Regions from separate parts of the Viridibacillus sp. FSL H8-0110 genome, predicted to be linked through region 3. Evidence: riboswitches for the same ligand, from Rfam matches in the RefSeq annotation. Region 3 holds a riboswitch; each other region holds the start of a gene.

Region 1 (10,451 bases), 1.1 Mb from region 3:
GCAATAGAAGGGAAAGTATCGGTATTGCTTGGTAGAAATGGAGCGGGTAAAACAACTACTTTAAAAACCATAATGGGTTTGACACCTGCTTCCCACGGAAAAGTTATTTATGATGGGCAAGACATTACAAAACGAAAGCCTTATGATATTGCCAATCTAGGTATTGGTTATGTTCCAGAAGATCAAGGTATTTTTAAGGACTTAACAGTGGAAGAAAATATGAAAGTTGCAATCCGTAAAGAGACAGATGAAGTATATGAAAAACAGGCATATATATTAGAGTTATTTCCCGATTTGAAAAAGTTTTGGAAAAAGGCTGGGGGGCATTTATCTGGGGGGCAGAAGCAAATGCTGTCTATGGCAAGAGCATTTGTAAATGACAGTAAACTCTTATTGATAGATGAGCCTTCAAAGGGATTAGCTCCAATCGTTGTAGAAAAAGTAATGGAAGCTATTACAGAAATGAAAAAGAAAACAACGATTATTCTTGTTGAACAAAATTTTATTATGGCCAGTCGGATTGGTGATACCTATACATTAATAGATGATGGAAAAACTGTTCATTCAGGATCTATGGCTGAATTGATTGGAGATGAAGAATTGAAACGGAAATACTTAGGAATTGGTTAGGGGGAATCGAGTATGGATTTATTTATCAGTTTATTTATAAATGGTTTAGCCACAGGTATGTTGATTTTTTTATTAGCGGCTGGATTGACACTTATTTTCGGATTAATGGACGTCTTGAACTTTGCCCATGGGGGACTTTTTGTTTGGGGAGCTTATTCTGGAATCTTCGTTTATACATGGTCAGGCAGTTTTATAGTCGGAATACTAGGTGCGATTGTAACAGGGTTTGTCCTAGGGTGGATCACGGAAAAATTAATCATCACACCCGTATATGGCAATCATGTACAACAAATTTTAATAACGCTTGGATTTATGTTAGTACTATCAGAATGTATTAAGGTTGTTTTTGGACCTAATAGTATTCCTGTAGATGTACCTTCATATTTAGCAGGTAGCTGGGAAATCGGTGAAGTAATTGTGATTAAATATCGTATTTTTATTATCGTTATTGGGCTTATTATTTTCGGAATATTTCAATATGTATTAAAGAAAACAAAAATCGGTTTAATCGTACGTGCTGGTGTGATGGATAAAGAAATGGTGCAAGTATTGGGTATTAATATTAAACGTGTTTTTTTATTCGTTTTCATGACCGGTTCAGCAATGGCAGCATTCGGCGGAATGCTTATGGCTCCGTACTCGGGCGTAATATACGCAGAGATGGGAATGGAATATGCCATTTTAGGATTTATCGTAGTAGTAATAGGTGGGATGGGAAGTTTCTCTGGTTCATTAATGGCAGCAATTTTAGTGGGGCTTGCGGGTAGTTTCATGGCGTACTATGTTCCATATTTATCATTAGCGGTCAATATGATTTTGATGGCTATTGTATTAATCTTCCGTCCACAAGGCTTATTCACAAATGCGAAGGAGGGCTAAAAATGAGACATGAAAAATACTTTTCTCTTAAAAATTTGACATTTTTGATAATTATAATAGCACTCATTTTCTTTCCCTATGTTGCAGATTCTAGAACGTTAACGATACTAATGACCCAAATATTTATTTTCAGTATATTAGCCATGAGTTATGATATTTTACTCGGTTATACAGGAATTGTGTCGTTTGGGCATGCTATGTTTTTTGGAATAGGCGCATATACAACGGCCATTTTACTTAGTACTTATAACAATACTATGATGATTTTCCTCATTTCGATTATTGTAGGTATGATTTTTGCTGGTATTGTTAGTTTCCTAGTTGGGCTCCTGACACTGCGTTTAAAGAGCCATTTCTTTGCCATGTTGACATTGGCGATTTCAGGTTTGTTTTTAGTTGTAGCGGAGAAATGGCGTACTGTTACAAAAGGGAATGACGGCTTTACTTTCAGAGCTCCGGATGTATTCAGAGATCGTGTTATCTTTTATTTCTTCGTCTTAGTCTGTCTTGTTGTCGTATTCCTTGTACTTAGACGATTTGTAAATTCTCCATTAGGAAAAGTACTAATTGCAGTTCGTGAAAACGAACAAAGGACACGATCACTAGGATTTAGAACATTACACTATAAGGTAACGGCTTCAGTTGTAGCTGGTGTTCTTGCTAGTCTGTCAGGATCACTCTATGCAATATCTCTCCGCTTCGTCAATACAAGTGTAATGTCAATGGATATAACATTAGATGCATTGTTAATGACGATAATTGGTGGTGTTGGCACACTTATCGGGCCAATTGTTGGCAGTCTAGTGATTGAAACTGCTCAACATTATCTATCAGGTTTAGCTAATGACTACCCAATTTTTGAACGCTGGATTATCTTCTTTGGGATGCTCTATATTTTAGCAGTCATCTTCTTCCCAAAAGGCATTGTTGGTACTGTATATGTGAAATATTTGACTTGGAAATCGAAGAAAGCCAAACCCCAACTGCCTACGCAATCTGTACCTTTGGTCAAGGATAAGGAGCGATTTGAATGAATATAGGGATTGTAAGTACCGGAATCTATTTACCTAAAAATCGTATGACCTTTGAAGAGATTAGTCAAAAATCGAATATTCCAGTTGATATTGTTAAAACAAAATTGGGGATTATTGAAAAGACGATTGCTGGACACGAAGATCATACAGTGCAAATGGCAGTTTGGGCTGCCAAAAGAGCCTTAGAAAAGACAAATTTATCCCCTCGAGATATTGATGTCATTATTTATATCGGTGAGGAGCATAAAGAATATCCACTGTGGACAGCAGCTATTAAAATCCAAGAAGAAATTGGTGCTTTAAATGCATGGTCATTTGATGTACAGCTTCGATGTGGAACGACGATAATGGCGATGAAAGTTGCAAAAAGCTTAATGCTAGCTAATGAAGATGTTCGTACTATCTTACTTGCAGGAGGATATAGAAATCATGATTTCATCGATTATACAAATGATCGAACACGGTTCATGTATAACTTAGGCGCTGGTGGAGGAGCTATGATTCTACAAAAAGATGTGAAAGAAAATATCGTTCTTGAAAGTGATTTGATAACGGACGGATCTTTTTCAGAAGATGTAGTTGTACCGGTTGGTGGAACAAAAAAACCATTGACCCCTGAATTACTACAAGCAGGTGCATATAAATTAGATGTGCTAGATCCTGAAGGCATGAAGACACGTCTTGAGCAAAAGTCATTGAGTAACTTTTTAAAGGTAATCCGCCAATCTTTATCGAAGAGTGGATATGACGAATCTCAATTGGATTATATTGCTATGCTTCATATGAAAAAGTCAGCACATGATTATGTACTTCATTCACTAGGGCTAGACGAATCACAGTCAATTTATTTATCACATTACGGACATATTGGTCAGATTGATCAAATTTTATCATTAGAGTTAGCTTTAGAAAAAGGGATAATAAAAAACGGAGATATTATCACGCTTGTTAGCGCAGGTATTGGTTATGCATGGGGGGCAGTAACAATTCAATGGGGAACTCATGAGGAGGAGATTGTATGACATTGCAACAAGACGTATTAAAAAAAGTGCTGTTATCTAACGGAGAAACGATAGCTTATCGTGAAAGAGCTGGTGGAGATGAGCTTATAATTCTTGTTCACGGCAATATGACATCTTCAAAACATTGGGATGTACTAATGGAAGAACTTGATGGACGATTTACAATTCTATCACCAGATTTAAGAGGATTCGGTCAATCATCTTATAATAAACGAGTGTCACATATTCGTGACTTTAGCGAAGACTTAAATCTATGGGTAGATGCTCTCGGGTTAAAAGATTTTACTTTAGTAGGTTGGTCTACTGGGGGGGCTGTTGCAATGCAATTTTGTGCAGATTATCTCGGATTATGTAATAAATTAGTCCTACTTGCTTCCGCTTCAACAAGAGGTTATGCATTTTATGCGTCGAATCCGGATGGTTCACCTAATCTATTAAAGAGATTACTTACTCTAGAAGAAGTTGAAAAAGATTCTGTAAAAACTGTACCTATGCAAAATTTATATGATAGTGGGAATCGTGAGGGATTAAAAGCAGTTTGGAATGCGCTTATTTATACGCATAAGCAACCATCAGAACTGCAGTATGAAGCCTATATAGATGATATGTTGACACAGCGTAATCTTGCAGATGTATATCATGTGTTAAATACGTTCAATATTAGTTCTAAGAAGAATGAAGTAAGTCATGGACAAAACGAAGTAGCGAAAATCCAAATACCTACACTAATTATTTATGGTGATCGTGATTACGTAGTACCTGAGACTATGACAAAAGAGATAATAGAAGATTTTGAGGGACGTGCAAAAGTAGTAAAACTGAACGACAGTGGTCATTCACCATTAATAGATGATTTAACACAACTAGTTAATCAGATTGAACTATTTATATAATGGAGGAATTGGAATGAGATTACAAAATAAAGTGGCAATGATTACGGGTGGAGCTAGTGGAATTGGTTTAGCAGCAGTAAAACGATTTGCAGAAGAAGGAGCAATAGTTATTATTGCGGATTACAACGAAGAAGCCGGATATAAAGTTGAAGCCAAATACCTTGAAAATGACTATGATGTAGCTTTCTATCCTATCAATGTAACTAAACGTGAGAGTGTCAATAATGTAATTGCAAAAGTGATTAACAAATATAATAAGATTGATATTTTAGTAAATAATGCGGGTATTACAAATGATGCAATGCTTTCAAAAATGACGGAAGAACAGTTTGATCAAGTAATCGATGTAAATTTAAAAGGTGTTTTCAATTGTACTCAAGCAGTTACGCCATCTATGGTAGCACAAGGCTATGGGAAAATTATTAACACATCATCGGTCAGCGGTGTCTACGGCAATGTTGGTCAAACAAATTATGCAGCTACAAAAGCAGCTATTGTTGGGATGACTAAAACTTGGGCAAAAGAACTAGGTAGAAAAGGAATTAATGTCAATGCAGTTGCACCAGGTTTTACTAGAACACCAATGGTTGAAAAAATGCCATCTAAAGTATTAGAGAAAATGGAATCCATCGTTTCTTTACAACGTTTAGCGGCTCCAAAAGATATTGCCAATGCTTACCTATTTTTAGCTTCAGAAGAAGCAAGCTATATTACAGGCCATGTATTACAGGTTGATGGTGGAATTATGATGTAAGGGGGAGAAGTTATGCATAGTGAGCAATCATGGATATTAAAAAGAGCTGCCATTACCCCCAAAAAAACATCGTTGATTGATATTGCTACTAACAGAAGCTGGTCCTATAAACAATTGGGCTATGAAGTGAAAAAGTGGGTTATGTTTCTAAAAAACTGCAGTCTACAAAAAGGTGATCGGGTCGCCGTGATTGCGGAAAATAGAATTGATCTATTTGCCGTTCTTTTTGCATGTGCCATCGGTGGTTACATCTATGTTCCCTTAAACTGGAGATTAAGTCATTCAGAACTTGACTATATTCTTGACGATTGTACACCAGCCTTAATACTATATGAAGATCAATTTATGAAGCTTATTGCTAATAACCCACATATGAAAGCATACCCAATTACAATAGAGATTTTAGCAGAGCACTTCGATGTACCAACAAATAATTGGAATTCGAAAGACGCATGGTTAATGATATATACTGGTGGGACAACTGGAAAGCCAAAGGGTGTAATCTTATCATATGATGCGGTAAATTGGAATGCCTTCAATACTATTATTAGTTGGAATATTAGTAGTGATGATTGCACATTAAATTATATGCCATTATTTCATACGGGAGGCTTGAATGCATTATCAATTCCGATATTAATGGCTGGAGGTACAGTTGTAATAGGAAATAAATTCAATCCTCAAGAAGCAATCCAGTCATTGAATACTTACAGCACAACAATTTCGTTATTTGTCCCGACAATGTATCAATCTATGATTGATACAGAAGAATTCAAGAAAACAAGTTTTCCTAGTATAAAAGTATTTTTATCAGGTGGAGCTCCATGTCCCATCACTGTGCATAAAACCTTCTTACAAAAGGGAGTACCATTTAAAGAGGGTTATGGATTAACCGAAGCTGGTCCCAATAATTTTGTTATTCAACCAGAGGAGGCCGCAATAAAACTAGGATCTGTTGGAAAGTGTATGCAATTTAATGAAGTTAAAATTCAAGCTCCGAATGGTAGAGAATGCGGACGTGATGAAGTAGGAGAACTATATATTAAAGGAAAGCATATGTTCAGCGAATATTGGAAGAATCCACAAGAGACAGCTAAAACTATTATTAATGGATGGCTTCGTACTGGTGATTTAGCGAAGATGGATCTGGACGGAGATATTTATATCGTAGGACGAGTAAAAGAAATGATTATTTCAGGGGGGGAAAATGTCTATCCTCAAGAGGTGGAACAATGTATTATTACTCATCCAAAGGTGAAAGAGGTCGCAGTTATAGGAATTGCTGATTGTCACTGGGGTGAAATCGTTACGGCTTTTATCGTATCTGATGATGCATTTAATAATGTTAAAGAAATTCAAGACCTTTGTAGAAGTCATCTAGGTAGTTATAAAATCCCTCGGAATATTTATTTTATCCCTGAACTACCAAAAACACATGTAGGGAAAATTGATAAAAAGAAACTTCAAACGATTCAAATGTAAACGGTCTGTTGGGTTATTAACGGGTTCGGAATTGAGGAGCAAAAATGTAAATAACCATTAAAAAAGGGGTGCAATTAGCACCTCTTTATCATCTATTTTAGGGATTAAATTAGACCTAAATTGGTTATCTTTTGATAATCTCATTATTGCACTGAATTGTCTTTAATGCTTCCTGAAGTTTTTCCACTACCCTTGATAAAGCTAATATTGAATTTGTTGTATCGAATTCTTCAATATCCAAGGAATGATTTGCATTTTGGACAATCTCTATCTTTAAATTTGAGTTACTTAATTTTTCAATTTTATTTGAATTGAAATGATAAAATAAACGAAGTGCTAATTTCACTTTAATAGAAATCGGCACTTCGTTTATTCGCTTTACGTTATCGTGTCACTTTTGAATCCAAAATTGATACTCTAATTAGTTTTAGTACTCTAAAAGCGAACCAGTTATTTATAATCAGGTTATTTTTTCTTGTTAAGCATAAATGTGGAATTTTCCACTTTAGGTGTAAGGCAATGTAACGTTTACAACCAGCAACGATATGTGTAACTGCAAAAAAAAACGCGCAATTTTTGTGGTAAAACTTTTGTATAAAATTAAGTCTTTAAATTGATATAGCTTTAAGTAGTAATAACGAATATACTTTATATTAGGAAAACTTTTTTTATTTCCACAAAAAAATTACATATAGTATTGGAATAGGTGTGTTCGTTTAATAGCGAATACTTAATAGGGAAGTCGGTGAAAATCCGACATGGTCCCGCCGCTGTAAGGGTGAGCCTCATGCAAATAAGTCACTGGAATATCCGGGAAGACGCATTGGAGCGATGAACCTAAGTCAGAAGACCTGCCTGTTCTAAAAATGCTGTTAACCTACGGGAGATAGGGAGGTGTTGGAGTGCTAGGAGATAAATTTGATCTAAAACTATGAGCATTTCTAACCTTTTTAATTGGGTTAGGAATGCTTTTTTGTATTTCAGTATTTTTAATAGTTTAAATTCTAAAAATGAAGGTGATTAAACATGTTTATTAAACAAAGTAAGATACTACGGAATTTTCTTGTTCTACTAGTAATTCTCGCGAGTTTTATTACTGGGTGTAGTAACAAAGCAAAAGAACAAGATAATGCGTCTGTTAAAGATCAATCAAAAGTTGTTACATTTTCCATGACTGGAGATATAGGCGACTTAAATCCACATACATATTTTCCAAATGAGTTTTTCTCCCAAGCTATGGTATATGAGTCACTTGTTTACTACGGGAAGGGAGGGGAAATTCAACCTTGGTTAGCAGAAAGCTGGAATATTTCGAAAGATGGCAAAGAATATGTATTCCATCTGAGAAAAGATGTTGAGTTTTCTGATGGTTCGAAGTTTAATGCAGCAATTGTAAAGAAAAACTTCGATACAATTTTAGATAATCGCAAACAACATGAATGGGTAGAGTTAATCAACCAAATCAAAAATACAGAAGCATTGGATGAATATACTTTTAAACTTACATTGAACAATTCTTATTATCCAACGCTTCAAGAATTAACTTACATAAGGCCTTTGAGGTTTGTTGGAGAAGCTGCTTTTCCTGACAGCCAAGACACATTTAAAGATGGACTTAAATCTCAGATTGGTACAGGTCCGTGGGTACTTAGCGAATATAAGAAGAATGAGTATGCGGTTTTTAAAAGAAATGAAAAGTATTGGGGTACTAAACCTAAAGTAGAAAAGGTAGTTGTCAAAGTCATTACAGACGGAGAATCTAGAGTATTAGCTTTTGAGAAAAACGAACTTGATTTTATTTTTGGTAATGGGGTCATTAGTCAGGATTCTTTCCAGTTTTTAAAGGATTCAGGGAAATATGAAACTAAATTATCAGAGCCTACTGCTACAAGAACGTTACTATTTAACACAAACAAAGAAGCAACTAAAGATCATAAAGTGCGTTTAGCACTCAATTATGCTTTCAATAAACAGGCAGCAATCGATAATATTTTTTATGGTATGGAAAAAAAGGCAGATACACTGTTCCCACCTGTATTGGATTACACAAAGATTGATATAAATCCATATGACTATGATATTGCGAAAGCAGAACAGTTATTAGATGAAGCAGGCTGGAAAAAAGTAGAGGGTAAAGCGTTTAGAGAAAAAGATGGAAAAGAGCTGCAACTGGAATTCTTATTTAATAGTACTGATAACATCCAAAAGTCGATTGCTGAATTTGTACAAGGTGATTTTAGAAAACTAGGAATTGATATTAAGTTAACTAGTCAGGAAACGAATACTTTCTGGACAACTGCATTCCAAGGTAATTACGATATATTATTTACATCAACATGGGCCGTACCTTTTGACCCGCATTCTTATTTAGCCTCAATTACTACAGATTCGGAAAATGGTGGTCCAGATTATACTGCATTATTGGGATTACCAGAAAAGAAGGAAATAGACGAGAAAATTAAAAAAGTACTTTTAACTACAGATGAAAAAGAAAGAAAAATGATGTATACAGATATTTTATCAACATTACATGATCAAGCAGTATACTTACCGATATCTTACCAATCAAATGTAGCTGTATATCACAAGAATATTAGCGGATTAGATTTTTTACCTCAAGAAGCTGAGGTACCTTTAACTACAATTGATGTTAAATGAAGCAAGAATTATTAATAATAACTTAAGGAGTGCTACATGAGTTGGTTTTTAGTTAAACGTCTCTCAAGTCTAATTCCAATATTATTAGGAATCTCCATTATTACTTTTATTTTATTGCACTTAATTCCTGGAGACCCAGCAGTAGCTTATTTAAGATTGTCGAATATTCCCCCAACCGACGTGGCTGTGACTGACTTGCGACTCGAACTCGGATTAGATAACCCTTTATATATTCAGTATTTTGATTGGTTGGTGAAGGTGATTCAACTGGATTTGGGGATCTCTTATCTGTCCAAAAATGCAGTCTCGGACGAAATTTTGTTGCATCTAGTACCTACAATTCAGCTAACAATTACTGCGCTTTTCTTTATTGTAGTTATTAGCTTACCAATTGGAGTGCTTTCGGCTATCTACAAAGGAAAATGGATAGATCAATTTAGTAGAATAATAGCTTTTGTTAGTGTTTCAATGCCTACATTTTGGTTTGGTTTTCTCTTGATTTATTTTTTATCCGTAAAGTTAGACTTTTTCCCTGTTTTGGGTAGGGGGACACTAGCGCATTTAGTCCTTCCTTCCTTAACACTTGCTTTTGGCTATATCGGCACGTATATACGATTACTTCGAGCTAGTGTGCTAGAAAATTTGAATGAGCCGTTTGTTGTATATGCTAGAGCGAGAGGTTTGCGGCAAAGGCAAATTATTAGTAGGCATGTTTTAAAAAAATCCATCCTACCTGTAGTAACCGCACTTGGTATGAGTTTTGGGAATATGTTAGGCGGAGCAGTAATTGTTGAAACGATTTTCGCTTGGCCAGGCATGGGACAATTGTTCGTCTCCTCTATTTTAAATCAGGATTATCCTATGATTCAGGGCTGTGTATTGTTTATGAGTGTAATTTTCGTGTTCTGTAATCTCCTTGTGGATGTTACTTATTCCTTCCTGGATCCACGTATACGATTGGAGGAAGGGAAATGAAATTAAATATAAAGATGCAACGAACGCTACTAAATCATAAGCTCATGATAATTAGTAGTATCATTATTTTAGGTATGATTGGGGTTGCACTCTTTGCTTCTTTTTTGGCTCCTAATGACCCAAA
Region 2 (10,451 bases), 1.2 Mb from region 3:
TATCTATAGAGATCAAGCCAAATAAGCTTTAAGTTGAATATGCTTCTTAATTAGCCAAAAACAACAATCAAGTTAAACAGATTCAATTATAAAGAAATAGGGCTACCCTCAAAGGCCGGTATTCACCGACTTTCTGGACAGCCCCTTTTCATACTACCGTTACTTCACTTTCACGCTAAGTTTGCTACTTTTATTTCCTGCTAGATCCTTCGCATAAATTGATAGTTTAGTATTTGCTTTTTGTTTTTTGATTTTCACACTGAAATTTCCTTTGCTTGATGCTTTAGCTGAGCCAATTTTTTTATGTTTACTATTGTAGATTGTAATTGTTGCTTTTGCTTCAGTTATACCTTTTACTTTTGTAGTTTTCGATGTGATTTTAGATACTGTTGGTTTTTTTGGTGCAATTTTATCTTTTACAATAATTGTTTTTGATACGCCTTTATTACCTACTGTATCTTTCGTTTTTACGACTAATTTTACGTTTGCTTTTTGTTTTGTAATCTTCAGCGTATAGTTACCTTTGCTACTTGCCTTTGTTGATGTAAGTAGTTTAGAGCCTTTATAAATAGAAACTGTTGCTTTAGCTTCTGTAGTCCCTTTTACAGTAGTTGCTTTGTTTGAAATTGTTCCTACTATAAGTTTTGTTGGTCCAATTTTATCTAGTACAGTAATTGTTTTTGTTACACCAGCATTGCCAGTTTCATCTGTAGTCTTTACTACTAATTTCACATTCGCCTTTTGTGCAGGAATCTTTAACGCGAAAGTTCCTTTATTGTTAGCTTTTGTTGATGTTAGAAGTTTAGTTCCATTGTATATTGAGACTGTTGCATATGCTTCTGTTGTTCCTGTTACTGATGTTGTTTTGTTTGAAATTGTTCCCACTGTAAGTTCAGTTGGGCCCTCAGTATCTGGATTTTCCACTGGTGGATTAGTATCTGGTATTTCACCAGCTGCTAATCTCGCAAATGTTGATTTTCCATTCAATGCGTCTGCTAACGCAATGATTACTTGTTCAGTAGCCATTAAGTTTGTTTTAGAATCTTTAATCATCCATTTAAACGAACCATCTTCTAATTGATAATCATCAATCATTTTTTCAAGAATGTTAACTTTTTTACCGTCTTTTTCATAGCTCCATTTGTCAGCTGTTAAATCTTCTCCAGCTGTAGCTAGTCCCATAATAATACTTGCCATTGAGTTTGAATTATCTACAAAACCATCTTTTTGATATTTTGCATGAATACCATCTACTGCTTTTTTAATAGACTCGTTAATTGTTTCATTGGACTTATCAGTATTATTTAATAACGTTAATGCAGTTAAATTCCAACCTGTTACATCTAAGTCATCAGATGAACCAAATCCAGAGAATAATCCTGAATTATTTTGTTTCTTTAAAATTACTTCTAAATGTTTGGCTTTATCATAGTCTGCATTTGCTAAGCCTAGCGCAATTGATGCCCAAGATTCACCGTATGCTGTGAAAAAACTACCATCAGCCTTTTGTTTGTTTTGTAAATCTTCAACAATGTTGCGTTGTCCAAGATTTGTTGGATCTAATCCTAGAATATATGCACCAATAATAGTACCTGCGTCTTCATTTGAAGTGCTTGAAGTAGCCGCTTTTGGTTTCATCCAATAAGATTGTTCACTAGTAACTTCTGAGCCCTCTGCCCACTTGTAGTTTTTAATATCCATGCCTAGTGCATACATTGCTGATAATGACCAGTAGCCACTGTGGGAACTGATTACTCTAGAACTAATAGTTTGGTTGTTTATAATATAATATTGTTTTGCCTTCTCTAAAGAGTTCACTAGTTTTTCTTTGATTACTTGTGGTGATGTTGTTTGAGAAGTATGGTCTTCATTGTTTACTACCATATTATTTTCAGCTTGAGCTGTAAACGGCGATAATAGTGATAGTAGCATAACAAAAGCTAACACCATACTAGATGAACGTTTTAACATTTGAATTCCTCCGATTTTATTTAGATTTGTTGGATTCGGAATTCGGCTTTTTCATGCTAGTCGACTATTTAACTCTTACTCATATATTAAATGTTGGAAATTAAAAGTTCTTAACAATGAAAAAAGCTATTTCTCCATAGAGAAATAGCATAAATACAAAGAAATATAGGACAACAGTATTGTCTAATATAGATTGTTTTGCCGTAATCTCACTTTATTCCGAAGAGTAGATATACGCTATGAATTAGATAGGTCTCCTGGCTTATGCATCAATTTACTTTAAGGACCTTCCCGTATAAAACAGTGGTATTTCCTTATTTCATCAGCATTTACAGTTGCGGATACAGCTTCGGCATTTCACCGAATTCCCTTTTATGTATGTACTACATCTAATTCTGGCATACAATATTCACTTAATATAAACTTATCATAATATTGGAAATTAATCTATCGCATTTTGATTAGTTTTTGATATTTTACTCATAACACATCAAATAATTATACAAATAAAGAAAGAAACGTATGTATATTTATTTCAAAATTGTATTTATCGATGAATCTTTTAATATGTTAATCACATAATTCCTGTTACACATGTTAAAATTGAATTAATATCCTTTTTAAAAGCATGTATGGTTGAAGGAGGGATGAATTGTTTAATGTTGGAGATATGCTAATAATTATTGTCATTGCTTTAATGATATTAGGTACGATTTCTTTTATGCTATTTATTAGAAGAATCATTATAAATACAACTCCTAAGAATGAATCTACCGAACTAAATGAAAAATTGGATAAGATTATCATGTTATTGGAAAAGCAGTCTAAATAATTATTATTCAAAATACAAAACTAGCTGTTGTATCTAATACTAAATTCAACAGTTAGTTTTTAAGTTCATTTAATCCCGCTTTGATAATAATGGACGATTATTGTACCAAATAACTTCTACTGGAATATCGAAAAATGAAGAAAGCTTTTCACTTGTTAGCATATCGATTGTACTTCCAGAAGCAAATACTTGGCCCTTTTTTAATAATAATGTTTTCTGAAAAACCGGTAGAATTTCTTCAATATGATGTGTGACATAGATTATTGTTGGTCCGCTTTCTAAAGCTGCAATTTCACCAATTGTTTTTAACAATTGTTCTCTAGCTATGAAGTCAAACCCAGTAGCAGGCTCGTCTAATATGAGTAACTCTGGATCATCCATTAAGGCACGACCAATCAATATTCTTTGCTTTTCTCCTTGCGATAAAGTTTGATAATCACGATCGGCGTATTCAATACTCCCTAGTTTTTTCAATATACTTATTGCCTTTTCCCGAATAACCGGTGTTGGCTTTTCATATAGACCAATCGAAGCAAAAGCACCTGAAAGAACGATTTCAAATGCACTATCATTGGGATTTAATTTTTGTTGAAGTCCTGATGATACGAGGCCAATCTTCCTTCTAAGCTCTTCTCCTAAAACGGATTTCCCAAATGTTCTTCCTACTACCTTTAAATCACCCTTTGTCGGAAAATAATAAGAACATAGCATATTCAACAAAGCTGATTTGCCGGCTCCATTTAAACCGTACAATACCCAATGCTCCCCTTTTTCTATTTGCCAATTAATATTTTCTAGAATCCATTGCCCTTCTCGTTTCAAACATACCTCTTTCATATGTAATACCATTTCAAAAACCCCTTTATAGATATTCATTTCATTATAACTGAATATTCACTAAACAAGAGGTTGAGAGTGAGAAAATTGTTAAGAAGTTCTCCAAATAGAAAACCCCTCATGTGGTTAGACAAGAGGGGGGGTTATAGCTATTTTGCAAAAATTTGAGTTCCATATGTTGGATATTGAGCGTTTTTACCTGAAACAACAATACCTATTCCAACTTTTTGATAATTAGGTGATAGTATATTTGCTCTGTGACCAGGGGAATTCATCCAACCATTCATAAAGCTTGTTGCAGTAGAATAACCTGCTGCAATATTCTCACCTGATGCATATGTGTTATAACCTGACCCTTTCAGGAGGTTAGACCAGCTTCCATAAGTTGGACTTGTATGACTAAAATAGCGATTTTTCTCCATATCTAATGAACGAATGATCGCTAGCTTTGTAAGCTTAGGATCTTGTTTTAAAGGTTTCAGTTTCTTTTTTGCACGTTCTTTATTTAAAATAGTAACTATTTGATCTTGCATTTTTTTATTTCCTAAATCAATGTAACTGTCGACAAATTTACCAGATTTAATCCAGTATGTCTTGCTACCTTTTTTGACTTTGATCCAACCATTTGTATTTGCAACACTCACTTTATAAATTCCAGCTGCAAGTTTCTTTGCTGATTTCGATCCTTTTTCTTTTTTATAAGTCGTTGTTTTTTTCGATAGATAGATATAATCACCAGTAAAACCGTCTTTTATCCACTTTTTATCTTTTGTTTGCATCCATTTATCTTTAGTTGTTTTTATAATCGTTACTTTCTTTTTTGCAGCTACTGTTGATTTTCTTCCATATCCGCCTTGCTTAGTAAACAATCTACTCTTTTCAGTTAGTGTTACTTTTTTTGTTTTTGGCGTACTTGCTTTAGCATAAATTGGACTTGCTAAACTGCCTAAAAAGATTATCGCCATGAAAAGGACGCTTAGTTTTTTTAGCATTTTCTTCAACTTAATTCCTCCGAATCTAATTTTTAAAACGGTATATTTTCAATGTAAGCAACACTCTCAATAGTTTTTTCGGAGAGTTCCACATTAAATATAGTCGTTTTATTAATATCAATTAAAAAAGAATCGTATAGACTACAATTTTTAATCACTATATCATATTATCAAATATTTATGGTCTCAAAGACCAAAAATAGTTTTATATTATTAATTTTTCAACCTTTCGCAGATACTTAGACCTACTCTTTAAAACTGTTCATATATATTCCATCTGTTGTATACTAGTTTCATATAGCAATAGAAAGAGAGAATGTATGATTTCATTTATATTAACTACAAAACGTCTTTTAAAGGCTTTAATCCGTGCTTTTAAGCAACCGTTATTTATTTCATTGTTTACAACCTTATTTTTTATCCTTTTGTCAGGAACGATGTTTTATACAAAAGTAGAAGGATGGTCTATACTTGATGCCATATACTTTTGTGTTGTCAGTCTGATTCCGAGTGGTGTAGATACTTCGCTCACACCAACTACAAATCTGGGTAAAGTATTTACGATGTTTTATTTAGCAGTTGGTGTTGGAGTTATGTTTCTTACTTTATTGACTCTTGGTAAGACCATGATTAAGTCTACAGATGAACCGACTACTGATTTAAAAAAAAGAAGATAATCAAAATAAAAAGGTTGTCTTAAAAGACGACCTTTTTATTTTTTAATTGCTCAATACTCTATCAGTATTAACACTTACTTATAAAAGGATTTTTTTGTTACACGAATTGAAATTGAGATTTTTTTAGAAGTAGTCTCATTTCTCCCTTTAATTTTTGTCGATACTAAGTATTTTTTCACAATTTCCCCCTTTCGAATAATCGAAATATTTACTCTATATCTAATATACGCTATTATAAATATAGTCAATTTTATCTATACACGAAATAATTGTAGATACAAAGCACTTATATCAGATGACTAGTATATAGAAGAGAGGTTTTTTGTTTGAGTTTATTAGAAGTCTTAAAACAAGCTACACCTTACATACAAATGGCATTCAATAATGAAATCTTTGTGAGTATTGTTGAGCGTGGTCAAAACAAGGTTTACTTTGCGTCTCCAGGAACTAAAGTTGATCTAGGAGTAAAGACTGGTGACACGATGGAAGATACTGAAGAATTACGACAAGCCTTTACGGGGAAAAACGTTAAAAGAGATATACCAGCCGAATTTTACGGAGTCTTACTTCACACTAACATATATCCAATTAAAGAAAATGGTCATGTAATTGGAGCTTTTAGTTTAGTATTTTCAATGGAGAAACAAGAGAAATTACAATCTTATATGGATCATCTACAAAATGCTGTCCTAGGTTTACAGGATAAAGTACATCTTGTTGCCTCTCATTCAGAGGAGCTAGCAGCAACAAGTACTGAAATTACCGAACAATCTCGTCTAGCTCTTGCTGATTCAGAAGCTTCTCATAGCGTTACAGATTTTATCAAATCAATCTCTCAACAAACGAATTTGCTTGGGTTAAACGCCTCAATTGAAGCTGCACGAGCAGGTCAACATGGTGCTGGATTTAATATTGTTGCTCAAGAAGTTCGAAAACTATCTCTAGAAACAAAGTCGGCTACCGAAAAGATTGAAGATTCACTGAAAAATATCACGCAAAATTTACAAGGCTTAATGGGCAGTATGAGTCAGATCAATTCTGCTTCTAATGAACAAGCTGAGCTAGTACAAGACTTCAGCTCAATTATTGAAGAGCTAGGATTACTCAGCAATCAAATGGGGCAATTAATGAAAGAAACATTACGATGAATTTTTTCACTCCATGAGTTTTTAGATAGCAATACGATTTAGCTCATTGAATGCTTTATAATCAATGAGCTAATTATATACCCTCCATTAACTTCTCTATCTTGCTCTAAATTCATTTTTATTTCTTTTCTTCTTAAAAACATTTCAAATTTGTCCGATTTTGTTGTCATATTCCCCTTGAATAAAGGAACGAATGTTCTTATAATGAATATAAGAGGTGAAGCGCATGGAACGACAGTTAAATCCACAAAAATTGACGACTATTGAAACCTATCAACTACAACGTATAGCGACCGAACTACTTAGTACTGCTTCAAAGGAAACAGTATTATCTACTTTATCAATCTACGCATGTTCACAAAAGCAACATTGCTCAACAATAAAAACGAATGTTAATATAACTTAATTTAAGCTTCGCATTAGGTTATTTTTCGTCCGTTACTACTTCTCTTTACACCTAATAAAAATAAGCCCTACACACTCTCAAAAGGTGTGTAGGGCTTATTACTTTCTTACAAAAGGTTTAGGCTATAAATCAAGATTCTAATAATAGGTCTTCAGGGTTTTCAAGTAATTCTTTTACAGTTTTTAAGAATCCTACAGAATCTTTACCATCAATAATACGGTGGTCATAAGATAGTGCAACGTACATCATTGGACGAATTTGTACTTCATCACCAACAGCGATTGGACGTTTTTGGATTGTATGCATACCTAAGATAGCAGCTTGAGTACCATTCATGATTGGTGTAGACATTAATGATCCAAATACACCACCATTAGTGATTGTGAATGAACCACCTTGTAAGTCAGCGATTTGTAATTTTTTGTCGCGTGCTTTTTTAGCAAGACCACCGATTGCATCTTCGATTTCAGCGAAGTTTTTACGGTCGCAATCGCGAACAACTGGTACTACTAATCCATCGTCAGTAGATACAGCAACACCAACATCATAGAAGTTATTAAGGTGGATTTCATTACCTACGATTTGAGCATTAACGTATGGATATTTTTTAAGTGCAGCAACTACTGCTTTTGTAAAGAATGACATGAAACCAAGACGAGTTCCATCATGCTTTTCTTGGAATTGATCTTTTTTACGGCTACGAAGTGCCATAACGTTTGTCATATCGATTTCGTTGAAAGTAGTAAGCATTGCCGTACTTTGTTTTACTTCAAGTAAACGAGTTGCGATTGTTTGACGACGACGAGACATTTTTTCAACTGTCACGCGAGATTCGTCAACTGCAGGAGTAGCAGCTTTCGGTGCTTCAGCTGGTTTTGCAGCAGGAGCAGCTGGCGCTGTACCATGTGCAGCCACATCTTGTACGCGAACTCGACCTTGAGGATCTACTGGAGATACAGATGCTAAGTCGATTCCTTTTTCACGAGCTAATTTGCGAGCAGCTGGGCTAGCAATTACACGCTCAGTTGAAGATGATTCTTCTACAACTACAGGTGCTGGTGCAGCTTTTGGTGCTTCTACAGCTGGTGCCGGTGCAGCCTCTTCAGCTGCTGGTGTTGGTGCTGGAGTTGCTGGAGTTGCAGCAGCATCACCTGCTTCAACGATTGCAATTACAGCACCTACTAATACAGTATCGCCTTCTTCAGCAAGGATTTCTTTCAAAATACCAGCTTCTTCAGAGATAATTTCAGCGTTTACTTTATCAGTTTCAAGTTCAACGATGAACTCACCTTTTTCTACTTTATCACCAGGTTTTTTCACCCACTGTGCGATCGTACCTTCTGTGATAGATTCTGCTAATTCCGGGACAATAATTTCAGCCACAATAATTTCCTCCTTCAAAATATTCGCTATTAGCGAGTTACAGCTTCTTCAATAATACGTGCTTGTTCAGCTTTGTATGAATCTGCATCACCTTCAGCAGGAGATGAACGTACGATACGACCGATGTAACGAACGTCTTTGTCTTCTGCTACTTCACGCATATAAGGATCTGCAAATGTCCATGACCCCATGTTTTGAGGTTCTTCTTGTACCCATGCAAGTTCTTTTGCGTTAGGGAAACGTTTAATAATTGCAGCAATTTTCTCAGATGGGAATGGGTACAGTTGTTCAACGCGTACTAAGTGTACGTGATCGAAATCTTTACCATCTCCAACTTTTTCTGCAATATCAATAGCTACTTTACCTGAAGCAAATAGAATACGCTCTACTTTTTTCGTAGCTGAACCAGTTGTCGGGTGTTCAATAACTGTTTCAAAATGACCAGTTGCTAATTCCTCTACATCTGCAGCTACGATTTGATTACGTAATAGTGATTTTGGTGATACAAGAACTAATGGACGAATTGCTTCTGTACCTAACATCTTAGCTTGACGGCGTAATAAATGGAAGTAGTTTGCAGCGCTTGATAGGTTTGCAACAGTCCAGTTGTTTTCACCAGCTAATTGTAAGAAACGTTCTAAACGAGCACTTGTATGTTCTGAACCTTGACCTTCAGCAGCATGCGGTAATAACATAACAAGACCTGATTTTTGACCCCATTTAGAGCGAGATGCAGAAATGAAGTTATCAAACATTACTTGAGCCATGTTTGCGAAGTCACCGTATTGCGCTTCCCAGATAGTTAGATTTTTCTCATTTTCTAAATTATAGCCATATTCATAGCCTACGATAGCAGCTTCAGATAATGGGCTGTTATACACTACAAATGAAGAGTCTGCACCAGTAATATGGTGTAATGGTGTTAATTCTGCACCTGTTTTTTCGTCATGTAACACAAGGTGACGGTGTGCGAATGTACCACGTTGTGCATCTTGACCTGTTAAACGGATTGAATTACCTTCTTGTGTAATTGTTCCGAAAGCTAACGTTTCAGCATGACCCCAGTCAATTTTACCTTTACCTACGAATGCATCTTCACGACGGCTAAGGATTTTGCCTAGTTTTTTGAAGACATTGAAGTCTTGTGGCCATGTTAATAATTCTTTGTTCATTTTTTCTAGACGTTCGCGCTCAACACCAGTTTCTACGATATCATAACCGTTTTTCACAGCTTCTGGCATTTCGTTTTCAACATGTTGCCCTTCGCCAACTTCTTTCACATGATCATATGCTGCTTGCATTTCTTTTTGTGTATCAGCATCTAAAGTAGCAACTTCTTCTGCTGTTACAATACCTTGACCTGCAAGTGCTTTACCGTACAATGCACGTACTGTATCGTGACCATGAACACCTGTGTACATTGTTGGGTTTGTGATCATTGGTTCGTCCATTTCATTATGACCATATCGGCGGTAACCAACTAAGTCTACTAAAATATCCTTACCAAATTGTTCACGATATTCTACTGCAAAACGAGCCACTTGTACAACTGCTTCTGGATCATCCGCATTAACGTGTAATATTGGAATTTCATAACCTTTTGCAGGGTCTGAAGAATAAACAGTTGAACGTGAATCATAATGCTCAGTAGTAAATCCAATCATATTATTAGCAATAATATGAACTGAACCACCTGTGTTAAATCCTTTTGTGCGTGAGTAGTTCATCGTTTCAGTTACAACACCTTGACCAGCAAACGCTGCGTCACCATGAACTAAAATCGCTAGAGCAGATTTAGCATCTTGAGTTGGAGCACCTGCTTTAGAAGTGTTATCTTGAGCTGCACGAGCTTGACCTGTAACAACCGGACTTACTACTTCTAAATGAGATGGGTTATAGGCTAATTTGATTGTTGCACCTTTTTTGCTGTTATATGTAGCACCCATATGATATTTAACATCGCCAAACCATCCTTTAGTTACTTCTAAAGAACCGTCTTTCGGAATAAATAACTCATTTGGAACGTGCGCAAAATCAGCAAACATCATATCATATGGTTTGTGTAATACATGCGTTAACACATTTAAGCGACCACGGTGAGCCATACCGATCATAACATTTTTTACACCTTTGTCTTCTGAACGGTGAACGATTTCATCCATAAGAACAACTAATGCATCTAAACCTTCGATAGAAAAACGTTTT
Region 3 (10,451 bases):
ATAAGTTTTTTCTATCATAATTATAGATAGGTCTAAAGACTATGTGTACAACAAAAAAATGAGCGCTGTCTAAAGCGCCCATCTTCATATTATTATTTCACTTTTTATAGTTCATCAAAACCATTATCTTGAACATTTACCTTCACATATTGACGAGAACGTTGTTCGAAGAAGTCAGTTTTCCCTAAATCAACATCTTCATAAGCTTTGATCCATTTCATTGGATTTTTGCGGTAGCCTTCGAAAGGTCTTTCATAGCCTAATTGTGAACAGCGTACATTCGTATAAAAATAAATATAATCTTCTACATCATCTACATCTAAGCCATCAATTTTGTCTCCAATGACTTCATGTGCCCATTCAATTTCAAGTGCAGCTGCTTCACGGAAAATATCTTCCACTTGCTTAGCACGCTCTGGCGTATCGTATTCAGGATATTCTTCCAACAATTCTTTATAGATTTTAACGAATAGGTCAACATGAAGTTGTTCGTCACGGTTTATATAATTAATCATCGTACTCGTTGCTACCATCTTTTGGTTTCGTGCTAAATGATAGAAGAATGCAAAGCCAGAATAGAAGAATAAACCTTCTAAAATGACGTCATAGACGATGGAATTTAACATATGGTCGATATTAGGCTCTTCAGAAAATGTTTTATATCCTTTAATAACAAAGTCATTTCGTTTTTCAAGGACTGGTTCTGTACGCCAGAAATCAAATACTTTATCTTGCTCATCTTTTGATACTAAACTTGAAAGAATATATGAATAAGAATGATTATGAATTACTTCCTGCTGTGCAAGGATAATCATTAAAGCATTTAAGCTAGAATCTGTTAAATAATCTGCCACTTTTCCTGCATAGTCTGTTTGAACGCTGTCTAACATTGCAAGTAATCCAATTGTTTTCATAAATGCTTCTTTTTCATTCGCTGTTAATGTTGGGAACTCTTTAATGTCGTTCCCCATATTGATTTCGAAAGGAGTCCAAAAGTTACCTAGCATCTTTTTATATTTTGGATATGCCCAGCTAAAACGAACATCATCCCAGTTTAATATATTTGAAGAGCTCCCGTTTACAATACCTGTCGAACGGTTTGGAGCTGTTTTATCCATTAATTTTCGTTTTTCTAGTTTTGTCATCGTTAGTTCCTCCTAGCTTGCACATGATTCACATTCTAATAATTCAACCGACGTTGAGCGAACGTAGTATGTCGTTTTAATGCCTAGTTTCCAAGCATTTAAGTGCAATTCTAATAATTCTTTAGCCTTTACCGTGTTTTGTACATATATATTCAACGAAATACCTTGGTCAATATGACGAGCACGTGCTGCGTTTTGTTTTAAAGTCCAATTTTGATCAATAAAGTAAGCAGATTTGTAATACCAAGTTGTTTCTTGGTTCAAATCAGGAACAGTTACCGGGATCTTATAATCCTTTTTCTCTTCAGAATACGATTTTTGGAAAATTGGATCGATACTCGCCGTACTTCCTGCAATAATTGATGTTGATGAGTTCGGCGCAATAGCCATTACATAGCCGTTACGCATACCATTTTCAGCAACTGCTTGTTGTAATGTAGCCCACTTTTCGCCTTTATATTGGCGCTTTGTGAAGTATTCTCCTGTTTGCCAGTCCGAACCTTCAAATAATGGATATTGACCTTTTTCTTTTGCTAATTCCATTGATGCTTGTATTGTTAAATAAGCAATTTGCTCGTAAAGCTTGTCCGCAAATTCTACAGACTCTTCAGATTCCCATGCAATACTCTTCAGTGCCAATAAGTGATGCCAACCGAATGTACCAAGACCAATACCACGATAACGTGCATTTGTACGTTCTGCCTGAGGAACAGGAATACGATTTAAGTCGATAACATTATCTAACATACGCACTTGAATTGGGATTAATCTTTCTAAAGCTTCAGCAGGTACAGCTCGTCCAAGATTGATAGATGATAAGTTACATACAACGAAATCTCCAGGTTTGCGGCGCGTTACAATAACATCATCTTCTAATGTAATTGATTCGAACTTAGTAGCGCTCATGTTTTGGAAAATTTCCGTACATAAATTACTTGAGTAAATCATACCTTCATGCTTATTTGGGTTTTTACGGTTTACTTCATCACGGTAGAACATGAACGGCACACCAGTTTCTAATTGGCTACGCATAATACGTTTCATGATATCAATTGCTGGTACAGCTTCACGCGTTAATATTGGGTTCGCTAAGCAAGCTTCGTATTTCTCTCGGAATGATCCTTGTCCACGTTTTTCGTCATAGTAATCTTCTAGATTAAAGCCCATTACTTCGCGAATTTCATGCGGGTCAAATAAGTACCAATCTTCACGTGCTTCAACAGCCTCCATGAAAATATCAGGTAAACTAACGCCTGTGAAAATATCATGTGCGCGCATACGTTCATCACCGTTATTTAATTTCAAATCAAGGAATGGGAATATATCTTTATGCCAAATATCAAGATAAATAGCAATCGCGCCTTGGCGTTGACCTAATTGATCTACTGATACTGCTGTATTATTCAATTGTTTAATCCAAGGAACAACACCACTTGAAGCTCCTTTGAAGCCACGAATAGATGATCCACGACTACGTACTTTCCCCATATAGACACCGATACCACCGCCAAATTTCGAAAGTGTCGCAACATCAGTATTTGAATCATAAATACTTTGTAAACTGTCATCTACTGTATCGATAAAGCAACTTGATAATTGACCATGCGTTTTACCTGCATTTGATAATGTAGGAGTAGCAGTCGTCATATATAAATTACTCATTGCCCAGTAAGACTCTTTAATTTTCGCAAGGCGATCTGTTTTTTCATTTTGCATAAGTGTCATCGCTATAATCATCCAACGCTCTTGGGGCAATTCAATTGGTGTTTTGTCATAATCTCGCGTAACATAACGGTCCAATAATGTTTTCAATCCGATATATGTAAAGATTTCATCTCGTTTAGGTTCAAGCATTAGACCAATTTCTTCAAGTTCCTGTTTTGTATATGATTTTGTTAAAGCTGGATCATATAAACCTTTTTCGACAAGCTTCTCAACTTGTATAGCAAATGCTGTGTATACCTGTCCTACTTCTAATTGGCGTACTGTAGATGCTTCTCTATAAACACCCGCCAATAATAAGCGAGCTGCAACGAATGTCCAATATGTGTCTTCTTCATCTAAAAAGCTTAACGCTTCTAAGCTCATCGCCTTTGTCCATTCAGCGTCAGTTCCTTCTGGATTCTTATTTTCCCAGCGTTCAGACTTTCTAATAAGCTGGCTAATTTCTTCTCTACCAAACTCTTCCTCTAATTGAGATAATAATATTGCTCTTTCATATGTCATTAATTGGACCATATTGTCGTCTCCTTTTTTACAAATATAAAAAGCGATGAATCTGCCTTCTTCGGCAGAGCCATCGCTCTAGGTTTTAAAATTGGAAGCAGGCGAAATCACAACAAAAAAATACTTTTGTAATCAAAAGTAAATTGTTCAATGTAAAGTCTCTCGCTTCAACTCCTCAACCCCCGAAGAAAGTGTCGTCATGCGAAAAAGGCAGGTCTACTGGCTCATGCATCATCCAATTGTCATCCTTCCCAAGCATTGCTCAGTGGTTAATTGACAGTTGTCCGCATTCACAGTTGCGGGGACAGCTTCGGTTTCTCTTCCGAATTCCCTTTTAAACCGTATATGGTACCTTTTTTCGCTCACATACTATATATTGTGTTTTATTGATTAATCTAATCTAACATATTGTGTTCCTATCAGACAAGTAGAATCGTAAAATTAAAGTAAATGAAAGCAAAAGACCTACGAAAAATGTTTTATAATTTCCTATAAAGTCTATTTTATTTTTACAAAACAGTAGGTTAGGATTGTTTTTAAGTATGAAAATAATAAAAAACTACCCAAAATTATATTTTAGGTAGCCAAAGAACTATTTTATTAAAGATTAGTCGTCTTCATACTCTTTTTCGAAATCAAGAATGGCACCAGTCTTAGCGTCAATTTCTAATTCGTATTCATACATGCCATCTTTTACTTCAATTTCATAAACGCCATCTTCTTCATCTAATTCAATTTTAGTAATTGTTCCTTTTGCTTTTGTTAAAGCAATTTGAGAAGCTTTTTGCTCACCGATGAAAGTTGTTGTTGGATTTGGTACTTTTGTAATTCTTTCTTTATCTGTAATCATAGCTTTCCCAGTTACTGCATCGACATCGATATCATATTCATAATCAGCAGTTAAAATCTCAAATTCATATACGCCATCTTCACGGTCATATCCTGCTTTTTTTACTGTACCATTAACATTTTGTAAAGCAATTTCTTTGGCTTTTGTAATGCCTATTACTTTTGCAGGTGTTGAAGGATTTGCTGAATCGCCAGTGTTAGGAGTATTTGGTTTAGTAGTTGTGATTACATCGTCAGCTACTTCTGATTCTTTTTTAAGGATTTTCCCTGTTTTTGCATCGATTTCAAAATCATATTCTGTTGTACCATTAATAATTTCGATTTCGTATACGCCATCACTTTTATCTAGTTTGGCTTTTTGTACAGTACCACCAACATTATTTAAAGCTATTTGCTTCGCTTTCTCTAAACCAATCACTTTTCCAGTTACTACTTTTTTTGAAATTCTCTCTTTTTCTTTTTTCACAATTTTCCCTGTGTACGCATTGATATCAAAATCGTATTCATATCCAGCTCTAATGATTTCAATTTCGTAAATACCATCTTCACGATCTAACTTCGCTTTTTTTACAGAGCCCTTAACCGATTTCAATGCTATTTCTTTCGCTTTTGCTAAACCAATTACTTTTTTATTATTTACTGAATTAGAAACTTTTGTAGTCTCTGTTTTCTTCTCTAGTAACTTTCCCGTTTTAGCATCTAATGTTAATTCGTATTCTTTACTTTTGCCTCGCACATCAATTTCATATACTTGAACACCTTTTTCTTTGTCCAACTCTACTTTGTATACTGTACCTTTTACGTAGCTAAGTGCTTTTTTCGTAATTTCTTCTGACGATAAAATTTTACCTGAGTTAGTTTGAATGCCCGCTGCCGCAACTACTCCAGATACTGCAAGTGACCCCGTAATTGCTAATGCTGTAATCATTTTTTTCATAATTAAGTTCCTCCTCTTTGTTGATACTTATACTTTACACAATGAAAATGAAAGAATAAGGAGAATAAGATTAGAATTTGATGAGAAATTATTAATCCCACGTAATGGATAACACTTTGCCGGAAATAGCATGGATTTGAAATACTGCATCTTTGTCGTTACCTTCAATCTCCACTAAATAATATCCGCCATCACTCGTATCGTAAAAAGAAATTTCTTCTACAGTTCCATTCAGTTTTTTCTTAGCAATAGTAATCACTTGTTCCTTAGATAAAAGTGAAGAATCTTGCTCTGCATCTGCTTGAATTTCTGATAAAACTTCCCCATTAATTGCATCTATTAATAAGTTAATATGCTCTTTACCATTTACTACTTCTATTTGGAATACGGGGTCTTCCTTATTTGTATTGAGTGAGATTTTTTTTATATTCCCGTCATATTGTTCTTTTATAATTTTTCGTATTTCAGTTTCTGGTAGATATTTTATTTTTTCTTTAACAGCTGTTTTTTTCTGCTTCATCAATAAGATTTTGCCTGATTCAGCATCAACTTCGAGTTGATAAAGCTTGCTATTTCTTTGAAGCTGCACTCGATATTGATCGTTTATAGTAAGGAAAGAGATAATTTCCCCTCCATACATCGTTTCAATATTATTATAAATTTCCTCAGTTGTAAGAGGTGTTTCTTTCGTTAGTTTATTCCAAATCATGATACTAAGAATCGTCGCAATAATGATGAGTGTCACAATGAATAGTATTGATAGCTTTTCGCGAATGCGCATATCATCGTTCCCCCTCATTACTATTTTCAAATCGCAAGACGATTGTAGTTCCTTCACCTAGCGTACTTAATACAGTAATATTAATTGCTAAACGCTCAGCAAGCTCATGTGCAATAGCTAGTCCTAAACCCGTACCACCGGTTTTGCGATTGCGATCCTCACTAACACGATAAAAACGATCAAATAAATGTGGAATATTCTCTTGGGCAATGCCTTGACCAAAATCTTGAATGCGAACGACTAATTGCGATCCCTCTTTTGCTATGCTTACATTAATTTCACGTTCACTATAATGGCGTGCATTTTCTAAGAAAATAAAGAATAGCTGTTTAATTTTTTGTTCATCCGTTTTCGATATAACTGGACCTTTACCTAGTAAGTTAAATTCTCTGCCATAAGCTTGATGCATTTGATGTAATGTATCCTCTAATACTTTATAAATATCAACTGATTCAATGGATAATGGTGATTGTTCTTTATTTTTGGCTAATTCAAGCATTTGTTGAATCATTTCATTCATACGAATGGATTCACTTAAAATTGCTTGTACCGCTTCATTTGCAACTTCTTTATTATCAAAACCACGTCTCTTCAATAGACGAGCATAACTCTCAACTACAGTTAAAGGTGTCTTTAATTCATGAGATGCATTCGAAACGAAATGCTCTTGCTTACGAAAGTTTTGCTCCAACTGGCACATCATCTCATTAAATGTACGACTCATTTCAGCCATTTCATCTCTGCCTTCATTTTCTACATTTATTTTTTCGAAGGTTCCTGACTTTTGGCTTTCCTGCATCGTTGCAATTAGCCGATGAATTGGTTTAGTAACGATACGCCCTAGCGTCATACTTGAGAGCACAATAGGAATTGTCGCAATAATTGTTACACCAAGTAAGACAAGACGTAACAACTCTAAATTTCGCGCTACATCCTTCATGGACTGTAGCATTTGTATGTGTACAACAGAACCGTCAACCCAAATTGCAGGCATACTCATTGATAACACTGGGATACCTTCGTATTTTTCCACTGAATATCGTTTATGCCCATCAATATTGGGATGATAATCCTCAATACCTTCAGTAGATTGTACCGTAACGAGTGATTTACCATTATTATCAACGGCTCTTATTGCACCTCTTGGAGGGATATATGCGCGTAATATAGTAGCTGGGTCATTTACTTTACTTGTCTGGCTAATAGACGTTACAAGTTCTGTTGACTCAGATAATAGTTGATTATACTCTGTGTCATAGGCCATTTTTTCATATAAGAAGTAAATTCCAACCATCGTAAGTACAAGGATAATCAACATAACAAGCGACGAGAAAACATGAATTTTAGTCTTAAGCTTCATTCACCTGCTCCTTTAATACATAACCGACACCACGGACTGTTTGAATAAGTGGTTGTTTACTGCCTTTATCCACCTTCTGACGAATGTAACGAATATAAACATCTACGACATTCGTATCCCCGTAATAATCAAACCCCCATACAGCATCTAAAATTTGCTCTCGTGAAAGAACTTGTTTTGGATTTTTAATTAAATAGAGTAGTAATTCATACTCCCTGGGTGTTAAATCAATTAATTTCCCATTTCTTTTTACTTCACGCGTCTGTTCATGTATAGACAAGTCTGCATACTCATGGAAAAACTCATCTTGTTCTACAGTAACTTCCATTTGCTGAGGTTTAAAACGGAGTGCCGCTCGAATTCGTGCTAGTAATTCATCTATTTCAAAAGGTTTTGTCATGTAATCGTTAGCGCCAAGATCCAGTCCAGCCACTTTATCTTCAACATCACCTTTTGCAGTAAGCATAATAACAGGTGTATTAAATTCTGTTGCACGAATTCGCTTCAATACATCCAGCCCGTTCAAACCTGGAAGCATAATATCCAGTAGTAGGAGATCCCATTGCTGTTCACGGTATAAAATAAGTCCATCTGTTCCTGTATGGGCAATTCCCGTTTCATAACCTTCAAATTCTAATTCCAGTTGTAACACTCGTGCAATTTTTTCCTCATCTTCTATGATTAATATGCGCTCAGCCATTATTCTCACCAACCGTTTTTTATTTCCATAGTATCATGTCATTATGAAAATTCCATGAGAAGGACTATACGTTATACAAATTTCCCAAATAAAAAGAGCCTACCTTTTTTAAAAGGTAGACTCACTTTTCATTAAAACACGATAATTGCTAATACAATCGCTAAAATAATTCGATAGATGGCAAATGGTGTTAATTTTATTTTGTCGATAAGTTTTAAGAAGAATTTAATCGATAATAGTGCAAAAACAAAGGCACTAACGAATCCTACTGCGTAAAATCCAATATGGTCCATCGACATGTACTCCCAGTTTTTCAAAACAGATACTAAGCTAGCCCCTGCCATAATTGGCACTGCCATGATAAATGTAAAATCCGCTGCCGTTTTATGATCTAACCCTAATAATACCCCACCTGAAATGGTCGCACCTGAGCGTGAAAATCCTGGCCATAATGATAAACATTGTACTAAACCAATCTTTAATGCTTGACCATATGAAATTTTATCTAAAGTAGTAACTGTCGGTCTTTTCGGCCCGAATTTATCTGCAACAATCATTAAAATCGCGCCAGCTACTAAGCTGAAAATAACCGGTTTTACTCCAAATAGATAGTCATCGATATAATCTTTGAACGCAAATCCTAAAATAACTGCAGGTAACATTCCTACAATAACATGTATTAAGTTAAATTTACGATTTGCTGGTTGACCTTTAATTTTATAAAGTCCTACTAAACTTAATAATCGTTTCCACATGACTACGACGACCGCTAAAATAGAGCCTAACTGTACGACGATTTTAAATGTATTAGCAGAATACATTCCTAAAAATTCTTCGGTTTTTAACCACATATCATCTACAATGATCATATGTCCTGTAGATGACACTGGTGCAAACTCCGTCATACCTTCTACTAAGCCCAGTATAAGAGCCTTTAATAATTCAATAAAGTCCATAGTATCTCCTTATTCTTTTAATAATTGAAATGCCGAATCCTCACGCCATTTCTAGCTAAACTATCATACCACAATATACCTCGTTTAACTTTTACCATTATGTTAAAAATCACTTACAAAACTCTACGTCTACAACCCACATTTCTGAACGACTATTCGTCCGAATTGGTGGTCCCCAAAATCCGAACCCTGATGACACGATTGTATGCGTTGCTACCTTCAGTTTATAACCATAATCGTGTTCGAATGTTTTTCGTGTAATGTATTGATTCGGCCACATTTGTCCTAAATGTGTATGTCCAGATAAATGTACATCTACACCAAGCTTACTTGGTGTTTCAATATCCGTAGGCGTATGGTCCATTACAATCCAAGGTAACTTGTGATCAACGGTTGTTGCTAACGTTTCTAGCGAAGCTCGATCCGCATTAGTTTTGTCTTCTCTTCCTGTAACATAAAACGAATCTGCCACTAGAATTGTTTCATCTTGTAAAATGTTTACGCCAGATTCAGCCATTTCATGAACAAATAATGGAATTTTACGTCCATAATATTCATGATTACCTAAAACGCCATATACACCATATGTACTTTTCAATTGCTTCATCACTTCACTCATCCCATACTCCACATACCAAATGGGATCATCATCAACTAAATCTCCAACTAGAAAGACAACATCTGGTTTTGCTTCATTAGACAATTTCACAAAACGTTCTAAATGGGTTTTATTCGATAAAATGCCTAAGTGAAAGTCTGAGCCTATAACCATTCTTAATGGCTTTTGTACTGGATTAGCTTTTTGAATTTTAATCGTAAGATTTCTTACAACTGGTGAGTACGCCATATAGCTACCGAAAGCTACAATGATGAGTAATAATACGGCAACAACATAACCCACCCATTTTAGTGTGCCTGGCAAAAGCCATACAAGTAAATTCGCGATTGGGAATAACAACAAACCATACTGAATAACAATCATCCAATAGCTCCCAATAATTTTAAATATACGTAGTTTATGATGAATGCGTTCAATCATAATGCTATAAGCCATTATTGCCCAAATCACTCCAAAAACGACTGGTCCCTCAAAAGAAAAAGTCACATGGAGCCATGTATAGACATTCCAGCCTAAATAAAAAACTATTGAATTATATAGTAGAAACGCGATTAAGCCAAACCCAATTCTTTTACCCATAAAACCCCTCCTTATTCCTGTTAGTATAGCATTTCACTCTAGAAACGACTTGTTAGAAGCATAACTAGTAATTTCTACGTCTCTGGTCTTAGTTGAAAATGCATTTCAAGGCCGTTTGTCCAAAAACAATCCTAGCGTAATATAAAGGTACAAACGAAGGGAGGCACTAACTTATGAAAAAAGTCGGGTTATTTATCATCGGCGTCATCGCCGCTATCACCATTTTATGTTCACTTGGAGCTATGGCAGGATTGGCTATTTCAGCAGCCATCCTATATGCAGGTATTCACTTCTACTTA

What was found. A riboswitch is a leader RNA that binds a small molecule or an ion and turns the genes downstream of it on or off. The one in region 3 is predicted to bind cobalamin.
Region 1: it holds a riboswitch for cobalamin, as region 3 does, so the genes downstream of both, nikA (nickel ABC transporter substrate-binding protein) here and MHH98_RS19875 (ribonucleoside-diphosphate reductase subunit alpha) in region 3, are expected to answer to the same signal.
Region 2: it holds a riboswitch for cobalamin, as region 3 does, so the genes downstream of both, MHH98_RS14275 (Ig-like domain-containing protein) here and MHH98_RS19875 (ribonucleoside-diphosphate reductase subunit alpha) in region 3, are expected to answer to the same signal.

The regions. Positions count from the first base shown of each region.
Region 1 is NZ_JBBOPJ010000001.1:2,929,052-2,939,502, reverse strand. It holds gene MHH98_RS14730 (ABC transporter ATP-binding protein) at 1-630, shown strand, start outside; gene MHH98_RS14725 (branched-chain amino acid ABC transporter permease) at 643-1,509, shown strand; gene MHH98_RS14720 (branched-chain amino acid ABC transporter permease) at 1,512-2,543, shown strand; gene MHH98_RS14715 (3-oxoacyl-ACP synthase) at 2,540-3,565, shown strand; gene phaZ (intracellular short-chain-length polyhydroxyalkanoate depolymerase) at 3,562-4,458, shown strand; gene fabG (3-oxoacyl-ACP reductase FabG) at 4,472-5,212, shown strand; gene MHH98_RS14700 (class I adenylate-forming enzyme family protein) at 5,225-6,694, shown strand; partial or broken gene MHH98_RS14695 (hypothetical protein) at 6,819-7,016, opposite strand; cobalamin riboswitch at 7,382-7,567, shown strand; gene nikA (nickel ABC transporter substrate-binding protein) at 7,721-9,352, shown strand; gene nikB (nickel ABC transporter permease) at 9,389-10,327, shown strand; gene nikC (nickel transporter permease) at 10,324-10,451, shown strand, end outside.
Region 2 is NZ_JBBOPJ010000001.1:2,849,631-2,860,081, forward strand. It holds gene MHH98_RS14275 (Ig-like domain-containing protein) at 160-1,971, opposite strand; cobalamin riboswitch at 2,201-2,379, opposite strand; gene MHH98_RS14280 (DUF4083 family protein) at 2,624-2,803, shown strand; gene MHH98_RS14285 (ABC transporter ATP-binding protein) at 2,873-3,652, opposite strand; gene MHH98_RS14290 (CAP domain-containing protein) at 3,790-4,632, opposite strand; gene MHH98_RS14295 (potassium channel family protein) at 4,953-5,309, shown strand; gene MHH98_RS14300 (methyl-accepting chemotaxis protein) at 5,636-6,457, shown strand; gene MHH98_RS14305 (hypothetical protein) at 6,684-6,863, shown strand; gene odhB (2-oxoglutarate dehydrogenase complex dihydrolipoyllysine-residue succinyltransferase) at 6,993-8,246, opposite strand; gene MHH98_RS14315 (2-oxoglutarate dehydrogenase E1 component) at 8,276-10,451, opposite strand, start outside.
Region 3 is NZ_JBBOPJ010000001.1:4,013,577-4,024,027, forward strand. It holds gene MHH98_RS19870 (ribonucleotide-diphosphate reductase subunit beta) at 105-1,145, opposite strand; gene MHH98_RS19875 (ribonucleoside-diphosphate reductase subunit alpha) at 1,158-3,383, opposite strand; cobalamin riboswitch at 3,564-3,742, opposite strand; gene MHH98_RS19880 (PepSY domain-containing protein) at 3,979-5,157, opposite strand; gene MHH98_RS19885 (PepSY domain-containing protein) at 5,249-5,938, opposite strand; gene MHH98_RS19890 (ATP-binding protein) at 5,940-7,298, opposite strand; gene MHH98_RS19895 (response regulator transcription factor) at 7,288-7,998, opposite strand; gene MHH98_RS19900 (undecaprenyl-diphosphate phosphatase) at 8,130-8,954, opposite strand; gene MHH98_RS19905 (metallophosphoesterase) at 9,064-10,152, opposite strand; gene MHH98_RS19910 (lmo0954 family membrane protein) at 10,326-10,451, shown strand, end outside.